One region of the Ornithinibacillus jepli genome, then DNA from elsewhere that is predicted to be linked to it. Evidence: riboswitches for the same ligand, from Rfam matches in the RefSeq annotation. Region 1 holds a riboswitch; the other holds the start of a gene.
What was found. Region 1 has a riboswitch for S-adenosylmethionine ahead of AB1K81_RS08550 (O-acetylhomoserine aminocarboxypropyltransferase/cysteine synthase family protein). Riboswitches for the same ligand answer to the same signal wherever they lie in the genome.

Region 1 (5,784 bases):
GCGTATAGTCCGACACTGGCTATTAAAACTATTGTTAAAATAAGTGTAGTAATCGTGATGATTTTCTTTTTCTTCATAAAGGAACACACCTATGCTGTTCGATTTTGTATACAATTCGCTTTTACTTTAATGTATGAAAGCATAAAATACAAATCTACTGATTTTATTATATATACCCATTTTTTGTTCGTTTTAAAAGCGTGATGGTGAAATTGTCATATAAAAGAAAAAAACGTCAAAACTGACGTCTCAATCATATTGCCCTTTTCGTTAAAAAAGATGCTATTTTGTTACCCCATTTTTCGTACTCCGTTAAAAATCCATCATGACCAAACCTCGTATCAATATGATGATACGTACAGTGAGGGATTAGTGATGCAAAAACGGAAATCGAAGTAGGTTCATATATTAAATCTTCTTCATAACTTATCGCTAAAACTGGAGAGCGGTATAATGTAGTAGCATTTTCCCATCCACCGCGATCCCTTCCGATATCATGTGTATTCATCGCATCAAGTAAATACAAGTAACTATTCGCATCAAACCGTTTAACCAATTTCTCACCTTGATATTGCAAGTAAGAAGTAACTTCATAACCTTTATCGGTAATCTCTCTACGAAAGCGTTCCTCAAAAAGTTTCGGACTTCGGTATGTTACCATCCCAATCATTCTAGCGATTTCAAGACCTTTCAAATGGTTAGAAGAGTCGTAATGTCCAGACTGCCATAATGGATCCGATTTGATAGAGCGTTCGGCAATATAATTATAGGCAATCCCATAATCAGAAAGATAAGGAGTTGCTGCTAGAAGAATGAGTCGCTCTACCATATTAGGATATAGTAGTCCCCATTCCATTGCCTGCATGCCACCTAACGAACCACCAATGACTGCATATAAAGAATCAATACCTAATTGTTTTAAGGCAATTTGTTGGGCTCTAACTATGTCACGTACGGTAATCTTTGGGAAATCGGATCGGTAAGGTTTATTTGTAATCGGATTGATGGATAATGGCCCGGTAGAACCATCACAGCCACCGAGCACATTAAAGGTGATTACTTGAAACTTCGTAGTATCAATTGATAAATGGTTGCCGATTAATCCACTCCACCATCCAGGTGCTTCATGTGTTCCTACTGCTATATGATTCCCCGTTAAGGCATGGCAGACTAGAATAACCGGTGCTTGTTTAGTACCTACTTGTTCATATGTTAGCGTTACAGCAGGTAATTCTTCTCTTGAATCGAGTAAAAGTGTTCCGATATCAATATTTGCTACTTTGGAGGTTGTATTCACTAATATTGCTCCTCAAACGTTATTTACCCGGCTGGTATAGGATTGTTTTCAATTCCTCGTGAAGAATAAATTGCATCTAATAGGAACCGATTTGAAATGATTGTAATCCCCGCTGCTTTTGCGTTTTGTAATACGATGTCATGTGTATCTGTTTTTTCAACCCAAAGGATTTTTATTTGTTTATTTATTAACTCCTCAATTACTGTTGGAGGTAGGGCATTGTCATGAACATAGAGGATATCAGCTTGATCGGTTTCTGCTAAATCGGTCACCGTATAGCCATATTGAGTTAATCGTTCAATCGTTTGTTTAAATTCAGCAGGTTGACTATTACTTAGAGTGGCAATCACCTTTTTTCGAATTGAACCATTAGCTCTTTCAAATGGAGATGAAGTTAGCCATTCCAAGACAGTTGATTCAGTGTCTAATACGTTTGCTGAAATCTTTGTTGCCTTGGCAATTGCCTGATCCAAATCAAGGATTATATCTTCCGCAGATTCAATCCCGATCGACAATCGAATTAGTTCTTCGGATACACCGCTTTTCTTCAAATCTTCTACGTTTAATTGCTGATGAGTAGTGGAAGCGGGATGAATGATTAATGATTTTGCATCACCTACATTTGCTACATGGGAAAATAGATTAACAGAATCGATTACCGTTCTTCCCGCTTCTCTACCACCTTTAATACCAAAGGTTATAATGGAACCGAAGCTACCTTTCAAATACTTTTGGGCCAATTCATAGGACGGGTGATTAGCAAGACCTGGGTAGTTTACCCATTCAACAGCTGGGTGTTCGTTTAAATAATTGGCAACAAGCTTCGCGTTTTCAACGTGACGTTCAATTCGTAAATGTAACGTTTCTAAACCTTGGAGTAACAAAAAGGCATTTTGCGGGCTTAAACTTGCCCCAATATCACGTAATAACTGCACCCGGAGCTTAGTAGCATAAGCAGCTAACCCAATATCTGCATAGCGAAGGCCATTATAGCTTTCATCCGGCTCAGTGAATTCTGGGAAGCGAGGATGATTCCAATTGAACCGTCCACCGTCTACAACGATTCCACCAATCGTAGTGCCATGACCACCAATCCATTTAGTAGCGGAATGTACTACTATGTCTGCCCCCCAAGTAAGTGGCTTAGAAAGAATAGGGGTACCGAAAGTATTATCTATAATAAGAGGGACATGGTATTTATGACATACTTTTGCGACCTGTTCCACATCAAATACATTCAAGCTAGGATTCGTAATTATTTCACCAAAAACCGCTTTTGTTTTATCCGTAATGGCCTGTTCTATTTCATCAAGCTTCGTGCCATCTACGAATTTAACGGTAATACCATATTTCGGTAAGGTTTTTGCAAACAGATTATATGTACCACCATATAAATTACTATCTGCAACAATCTCATCTCCAGTACCTGCAATATTCAGAATTGCTAGTGTAATCGCCGCCATACCAGAGGATGTCGCTACTGCTGCTACACCATCTTCCAGTAATGCTACCCGCTGTTCAAAAGCATCAACTGTAGGATTCATGATTCGCGTATAAATATTTCCTGGTTCCTTTAAACCGAACAGGTTTTGTGCGTGCTCGGTATCGCGGAATACATAAGAAGTAGTTTGATAAATAGGTACTGCTCTTGAACCGGTTGTCGGGTCAGGAAATTGCCCTCCGTGAAGTAATGTTGTCTCTAGTTTTTCAACGTGAAAATTTTCCATAAAAAATTCCTCCTTAAGATTAGTTATCTGGAGGTAGAAGAGAAACAAAAAGCCCTCTTCCTAAGAAGAGGGCACGTATTTAAAAGTAACCGTTCCTCCTCTTATCTTCCAGATCAATTGACCTGTAGGATTTAGCACCTTTTAAGGAAAGACTTGCTTTCACCTAAGGTTGCCGGGCTTCATAGGGCCTATTCCCTCCACCACTCTTGATAAGAGATTTAATTTATTGAATATTATATTATCGGTATGGCTATGATATGTCAATAATAAATTTAGCGCTCCGGTAATTTCAGTTTCCGGATTGGGAATCGATAAATCGATCCTAAATAAATAACTAGAGCGACCCAAATAAAGCTAAATGCAATGAGATGCTCCGTAGTAAATGTTTCATGATACATAAATACACCAATGAATAACATTAAAGTTGGAGCAATATATTGCAGGATGCCTACCATTGCAAGTGGAATACGCTTTGCTCCACTAGAAAATAGGAGCAGCGGTATGGCGGTCATGGCACCAGCACCGATTAAAAAGAGATTTTCCGTTGATGTGATATTTTGTACAGAGAAAGAATGTACTGGTATGAATCCTAAATAGATTAGCGCAATCGGTGTTACAATCATCGTTTCAATTGTTAATCCATACATGGCTGGAATATCGACCATCTTTTTAAATAACCCATATAATGCAAAACTAAAAGCTAAAACGAGCGATACCCATGGGAAAACACCATAACTAATCGTTAAATATAAAACCCCAATACCTGCTAAAATAACGGAAACCGTTTGGCTCTTCGTTAGCTTTTCCTTCAGTACAATGATTGCTAGTAAAATACTAACTAATGGATTGATATAATACCCTAAACTCGCTTGGAGTACATGGTCACTGTTAACAGCCCAAATATAAATTAACCAGTTTAAACTGATTACGACAGAAGCTAGTGTAATACTGATTAGCTTTTTCTTATCCTTCATAATACGAATACATTCTTTAATAAACCCACGCCACTTTCGCATCACTAGCACGACAACAATCATAAAAATAAAGGACCATATAATTCGATGTGCCAAAATCTCCCCAGCAGGGACATCATCAATAATCTTCCAATAAATCGGAAGAAGCCCCCAAACGACGTACGCAAAGGCCGCATAAAGAACCCCAATTTTATCTGTTTTCTGCTCCATCTTACCCCTTCTTTTCTAATAATAAATAAAGACAATTGTAGAACTGATTTCACAAAAACGCAATCAAAAGGCTTAAAAAGAAAACGCTTTCATTTTTAGGTGTAATAGAATATGATATTAGTAGAGTTATTTTTAGAAAAGGTCCTTTGGTAAGAATCTCCTTACCGGGTCCGCAGCCCGTATACACTCCGCTTTCCGCGGGCGGCTGGTGAGCCTCCTCAGAGCTATCGCTCCTGCGGGGTCTCACCGATGCCTATCCTCCCGCAGGAGTCTCCGTGTATACGGGCTGCTCAGAGCAAAATACCTTTTCTTTATTTTTAAAAAAATCTATTTTATTACTAAGAGGAGGAGAAAAATGGCACGTTCATATAAGCATATGGAAACATCCGTTATTCATGAAGGGTACGATTCAAAAGATATGTTAGGAAGCCTTACCCCACCATTGTTCCAAACCTCAACCTATACATTTAACACTGCAGAGCAAGGGGAAAGACGCTTTGCCGGTGACGAAGGTGGCTATATTTACTCACGACTCGGAAATCCAACCGTAACCATACTGGAAGAAAGGATTGCTGCGTTAGAAAACGGGGAAAGAGGACTTGCATTTGGTTCAGGAATGGCAGCGGTTTCTGCTATTCTAATTGCCTTAACAAAGGCTAATGATCATATTCTCTGTTCTTCAGGACTTTATGGCTGTACATTCGGATTACTAACGATGATGAAAGAAAAATATAATATTACACATGACTTTTCCAGTATGGAGACAGAGGAAGAAATACGTTCCAAAATTAAACCAGAAACCGTATGTATTTATGTAGAAACTCCAATTAATCCAACGATGAAGCTAATTGACTTACAAATGGTAGCAAGGGTTGCCAAAGAATACAGTATTCCAGTTGTCGTGGATAATACTTTCGCATCTCCTTATTTACAAAATCCATTAGAGTTGGGCTGTGACGTGGTCATTCATAGTGCAACGAAATATATTGGTGGACATGGAGATGTCATAGCCGGTCTTGCCGTGGGGAAAAAGGAATTTTTAAATGAAGTTGCCATGACAACATTAAAGGACATCGGTGGTGTCATGGCTCCTTTTGATGCGTGGTTATTATTAAGAGGGATAAAGACGTTGCCTGTTCGGATGGAGAGACATTGTGATAATGCGGAAGAGATATTTAAGCGATTAAAGACTCACCCAAATGTTACGAATGTTTACTATCCAAGTGATGAAGCTCATCCGGATTATTCTATTATGAAAAGACAGATGAAGCGTGGTGGGGGAGTCATTTCCTTTGAAATAAAAGGAGAAAAGCAAGACGCACAAGCCTTCTTAAACCAGCTCTCATTCTTAAAAATAGCCGTGTCATTAGGGGACACCGAAACATTAATTGAGCATCCAGCTACGATGACCCATGCAGTAGTACCAGAAGAATCTAGGGAAAAGATGGGGATAACGGATCAATTAATCCGTCTGTCAGTAGGACTTGAAGCTTGGCAAGATATTTGGGCAGACTTAGAGAGTGCCCTAAATCAAATTAATATTAACTCGGACGCTTATTCCAAGGCTTAAGCGTGC
Region 2 (5,784 bases), on a different contig from region 1:
ATAATAATTGGCCCCAAGGCAACTTTAGGCATAGCATTTAAAATGACCAAATAAGGGTCCATTACTTTAGAAAACCTTGTAGATGACCAAAGTAATGAAGCGAGCACTATGCCTAGTATTGTACCGATAATAAAACCTAGTAAGGTTTCAAATAGTGTTACATACGTGTGTGAAATCATGGATCCATCCGATAACTTCTCCATTAGCAGATTAATTACCCTTGTTGGAGAACTGAATAATAGTGGATCTATCCACCTCAATTTACTTGCAAGCTCCCACAACCCAAAAAATCCAACTAGAATGAGAGCTTGCCAAATGAATATAATTCTTTTCTCTCGCTTCAGATTATTTTTATATTTTTGGTACAGCTGCTTATCTTCATGTTGTAACATTATGACATCCCCTTTCTATAAGAGGTGCTAAACATTTTCGGTATCATTTTTGTTTAACTCCTCCCATACTTTATCGAAAATAGACTGGTATTTAGGATGTCTTCGAACTAAAAAGGGCATTTCATTTCTTAGTTCAATAGGTACCTCAAATGTTTTCGCTATTTTTCCAGGGTTTGCACTCATAACGATAATTCTATCACTCATTGCGATTGCTTCCCCTATATCGTGTGTTACTAGAATGGCAGTTTTGTGGTAAGCATGTAATAGTTTATAAACTAGGTCTTCTAATTTCAGCTTCGTTTGAAAGTCTAGAGCGGAAAATGGTTCATCTAACAGTAGAATTTTTGGATCAGTGATTAATGTTCTAACAAGTGCAACACGTTGTCTCATCCCGCCAGATAGGGAAGAAGGGTATTGATTTTCTACATTTTTTAAGCCGACTTCGTTTAACAGTTCAACTGCTTTTTCTTTTAAATCGACATGAATATTTTCTTGTATTTTTGGACCGATTAATACATTATCTAAAATAGTTTTCCAAGGGAATAAATAATCTTGCTGTAACATGTAGCCTATCGCTAATTCAGATTCATCAATTGGCTTATTGTCTAAATGAACTTTCCCTAAAGTTTGATCCATTATCCCTGATACAATAGATAAAATAGTTGATTTACCACAACCACTTGGCCCTAGCAACGAGACAAACTCCCCTTCTTTAACCGAGAAGGAGATATCGTCCAAGGCTTTTGTATAACCGTCTTTAGTAAAATAGTGATGGGTTACATTTTCTAAGGTTAGAAAGGGCATGTTTTCCCTCCTTACTGATTGATTACTTCCTCTGCAATCTCTGTATTTACTAGTTCTTCGTAAGAAATCTCGCCATCAGGTAATTCCCCTGCTTCCTCCATGATGTCGGTTAAATTATTCCACTCTTCTTCATCAAGGACCGGATCGGTTGCAAAGGAACCTTGACTCTTATAACGTTCAATAGAAGAAATTAAAATGTCTAAATCTACATCTTCAAAATACCCTTGAATCGTTTTAGCAATTTCAGCAGAATCAGTTTCTTGCACCCAGCTTTGAGCTTTATAAATTGCTCTTGTGAATTTTTCGATATTTTCTTTATTCTCTTCAATATAGCTTTGTTTTGCCATGAATACAGTATATGGTACATGACCAGATTCTTCACCAAAAGAAGCTATTACATGGCCATTTCCTTCTTTTTCAAAAACACTAGCGGTAGGTTCAAATAATTGAACGTATTCATAATCTCCAGAAAGGAAAGCACCTGGGATATTTGCAAAGTCAATATTTTGATGTAAGGTTAAGTCATTATGTGGATCAATTCCATGTTGTTTTAAAACAAACTCCCCAACCATCTGTGGCATACCGCCTTTACGTTGTCCGAGGAAATTAGAGTCTTTTAAGTCTTTCCAATTAAAATTTGGATGTTCTTCCTTCGCTACTAGAAAGGTTCCATCGGTTTGGGTTAATTGAGCGAAGTTGACAGCATAGTCATTGGAATCTTGTGCATAAACATAAATGGATGTTTCTGACCCAACTAATGCGACATCAATTCCATCTGATAATAAGGCGGTCATTGTTTTATCTCCACCCCAAGTTGTTTGCAATTCTACATTTAATCCTTCCTCTTCAAAGAATCCTTTTTCTATAGCGACATATTGTGGAGCATAGAAAAGAGAACGAGTTACTTCTCCTAACTGAATGGTTGTATCTTCATTACTAGAACTACATGCAGAAAGGAATAACAGTACAATCAATGATACAACCGCAAGATACTTTATTTTTCTCATTCCATTCGACCCTTTCAACAACGAGAATTTTTATGCAAAAATTGAGAGCATTCTCTCTGTTTTGACTAAAGATTTAGAGATGGGAGTTCTCAGGTAAAAACAAGTTATTTACAACCACATAATATGCTCTGTGCAAAAATTGTGTGAATGCCTAGAAAATAATCCTTTTTTACAAAGAAAAAACCGACCTATAGGTTAGGTCGGTTTAAACTAGGACAGCTAGAAAAGTAGATTCCAGCCTTAAATTATAAGTTATAATTTAGTATATAAACCCTCTTGGGATGAGGACAAGATAATATTATTTAAAGAATGGCCCAGCAGCAGCAATTTCAGGACTAACATGTGTGAATTTCTTGAAATTATCATGGAATTTTTTAGCAAGGTCTTTAGCAGCAGCCTCATATGCTACTTTATCTTCCCATGTATTTTTAGGAACGAGTACTTCGTCGGGTACACCTGCAACATGAGCAGGGATATCTAAGCCGAATATTTCATCTTTAATCGTTTCTACACTATTTAGTTCCCCTTCTAATGCGGCATGAACCATTGCTCTCGTGTAGGAAAGTTTAATTCGGCTGCCAACTCCATAAGATCCACCAGTCCATCCTGTGTTAATGAGAAATACATTTGTATTATATAAATCTATCTTTTCCCCTAACATCGTGGCATATGTTGCTGGTGATAACGGAAGGAAAGGTGCACCGAAACAAGCAGAGAATGTTGCTTGAGGTTCCGTAACTCCGCGTTCAGTACCAGCTAGCTTACTAGTATAACCACTTAAGAAGTGATACATTGCCTGTTCTTTAGATAGCTTGCTAATAGGTGGTAACGTACCAGATGCATCTGCAGTTAAGAAAATAATGGTGTTTGGATGTCCTGCGATGCTTGGATTGACAATGTTATCAATATGTTCTAATGGATACGCAGCTCTGGTGTTTTCAGTTAAGGATGTATTATCATAATCCGGTTTACCTGATTCATCATCTAATACGACATTTTCTAATACAGAACCAAATTTGATTGCATTATATATTTGTGGTTCTTTTTCTTCGGATAGGTTGATACATTTAGCGTAACAACCACCTTCAATATTAAACACGCCGCTTGAACTCCATGCATGCTCATCATCGCCAATAAGTTTACGATATGGATCTGCCGATAACGTTGTTTTACCTGTTCCGGATAATCCGAAAAATAACGCAACATCACCTTCATTACCAACGTTTGCTGAGCAGTGCATGGACAGAATATTTTGTTCTGGTAATAAGAAGTTCATGATAGAGAAAATAGACTTTTTAATTTCTCCTGCATATTCTGTACCACCGATTAAAATAACTTTATGTTTAAAGGAAATAAGTATAAATGCTTCTGAATTTGTCCCATCTACTTTTGGATCTGCTTTGAAAGTTGGCGCAGAGATTACCGTAAAGGACGGATCATGAGAAGCTAGCTGTTCTTTTGTTGGTCGAATAAATAATTGCTTCGCAAATAAATTATGCCATGCAAATTCATTAATAACTTGTATTGGTAATTGATAGTTTTTATCCGCTCCAGCGTAACCGTCGAATACAAAAACCTCATCTTTTTGTTTTAAATGATTAATTACTTTTGTGTATAATTTTTCAAATATTTCTTCTTCGATTGGCTGGTTTACATTACCCCAATCTACTTTACTTTCAGATACGGAATCCTTTACAATGAACTTATCTTCTGGAGAACGGCCAGTATATTTTCCAGTAGTAGCGAGTACAGCACCTGTATTCGATAATATACCTTCATTTCGTGAAAGTACTTTTTCAACTAATCGAGCAACAGATAAATTTTTCTTTATACTTTGCTGCGTTAGAAGTTCTTCCAATAATGAGGTTTTCATTACTGTATTCATTAAAATTACCTACCTTTATTTAAGAGATTCAATACATTTGTTTCTTGAAATTAATTATTAGTATAACACATTCAATTAAATAGTCCATACTATTTGTTTATTTTTTATTGTATTATTTTATTAAAGTTTCGTGACAGTGGATTATACTGTTGACATAGGACAATTGATTCAGTTAATCTACAATAGAGCGGATACTCTCTTATTCAGAGTCGGTGGAGGGACAGACCCAGTGAAGCCCGGCAACCATCACTACGGTGAAAAGGTGCTAACCTGAGGCAAGGAAATTTCCTTGAACAATAAGAGCGAAAGGCTAGTAACCCCTTTCCTCATGTAATAAGGAAAGGCTTTTTTTATTGATTAAGGATATACTATCTGATAGATATTTGAGTTCCGTACCAAAGATATAGAGGGAGGATTTAGCCTAATGGCTAAGAATCGTCGATTATTTACTTCTGAGTCTGTAACAGAAGGTCACCCAGATAAAATATGTGACCAAATTTCGGACGCTATTTTAGATGAAATATTAAAAAAGGACCCATTAGCTAGAGTTGCATGTGAAACTACAGTAACAACTGGGTTAGTCTTAGTTGCTGGCGAAATTACGACAACTACTTATGTGGATATTCCGCAAGTTGTTAGACAAACAATTAAAGATATTGGTTATACTCGTGCAAAGTATGGGTTTGATGCTGATACTTGTGCGGTTTTAACTGCAATTGATGAGCAATCACCGGATATTGCAAGTGGTGTAAATAAGGCATTAGAAGCTCGGCTTGGCAAAATGACAGAAAGCGAAATTGATGCAATCGGAGCTGGCGACCAAGGATTAATGTTTGGTTTTGCATGTAATGAAACGAAAGAATTAATGCCATTACCAATTTCCTTAGCTCATAAGCTTTCCAAACGGTTAAGTGATGTACGTAAAGATGGAACTGTTGCTTATCTTCGTCCGGATGGAAAAACACAAGTAACCATTGAATATGATGAAGAAGATCAACCAGTTCGTGTAGACACAATTGTTATCTCTACCCAGCATTCACAAAGTGCCACATTAGAACAAATTGAAAAAGACATAATGGAACATGTGATTAAGCCAGTTGTTCCAGTTGAATTATTAGATGAGAAGACAAAATACTTTATTAACCCGACAGGACGCTTTGTGATTGGTGGACCACAAGGGGATGCTGGATTAACAGGAAGAAAAATTATTGTAGATACGTATGGTGGATATGCTCGCCACGGTGGAGGAGCGTTTAGTGGTAAGGATCCAACTAAAGTTGACCGTTCAGCTGCATATGCTGCTCGTTACGTAGCAAAAAACATAGTAGCAGCAAAACTGGCTGATTCATGTGAAGTCCAACTTGCCTATGCAATCGGAGTAGCGGAACCGGTTTCCATTGCAATCAATACATTCGGTACTGGTGAAGTCAGTGAAGAAGAGCTAGTAAATGCTGTTCGAGACATTTTTGACCTACGACCTGCTGGCATTATTCGTATGCTTGACTTGCAAAATCCAATTTACAAGCAAACAGCTGCTTATGGGCATTTTGGAAGAACTGATGTAGAATTTCCGTGGGAAAAAACAGATAAAGTAGAAGCGTTATTAGAACTAACAAAATAAAGTATAAAAAGCTTAGAACTGATAACTACAAGTTCTAAGCTTTTTTCTAGTTTTAATATTCCAGCCCTAAATTAG

Region 2: it holds a riboswitch for S-adenosylmethionine, as region 1 does, so the genes downstream of both, metK (methionine adenosyltransferase) here and AB1K81_RS08550 (O-acetylhomoserine aminocarboxypropyltransferase/cysteine synthase family protein) in region 1, are expected to answer to the same signal.

What each region holds. Positions count from the first base shown of each region.
Region 1 is NZ_JBFEGG010000002.1:116,212-121,995, reverse strand. It holds gene AB1K81_RS08560 (SGNH/GDSL hydrolase family protein) at 1-77, opposite strand, end outside; gene metX (homoserine O-acetyltransferase MetX) at 254-1,297, opposite strand; gene AB1K81_RS08550 (O-acetylhomoserine aminocarboxypropyltransferase/cysteine synthase family protein) at 1,321-3,024, opposite strand; SAM riboswitch class I at 3,123-3,240, opposite strand; gene rarD (EamA family transporter RarD) at 3,297-4,208, opposite strand; gene megL (methionine gamma-lyase) at 4,564-5,778, shown strand; gene AB1K81_RS08535 (Rossmann-fold NAD(P)-binding domain-containing protein) at 5,750-5,784, opposite strand, start outside.
Region 2 is NZ_JBFEGG010000003.1:543,084-548,867, forward strand. It holds gene AB1K81_RS14455 (ABC transporter permease) at 1-392, opposite strand, end outside; gene AB1K81_RS14460 (ABC transporter ATP-binding protein) at 420-1,196, opposite strand; gene AB1K81_RS14465 (ABC transporter substrate-binding protein) at 1,208-2,203, opposite strand; gene pckA (phosphoenolpyruvate carboxykinase (ATP)) at 2,502-4,088, opposite strand; SAM riboswitch class I at 4,285-4,391, shown strand; gene metK (methionine adenosyltransferase) at 4,513-5,709, shown strand; gene AB1K81_RS14480 (gamma carbonic anhydrase) at 5,762-5,784, opposite strand, start outside.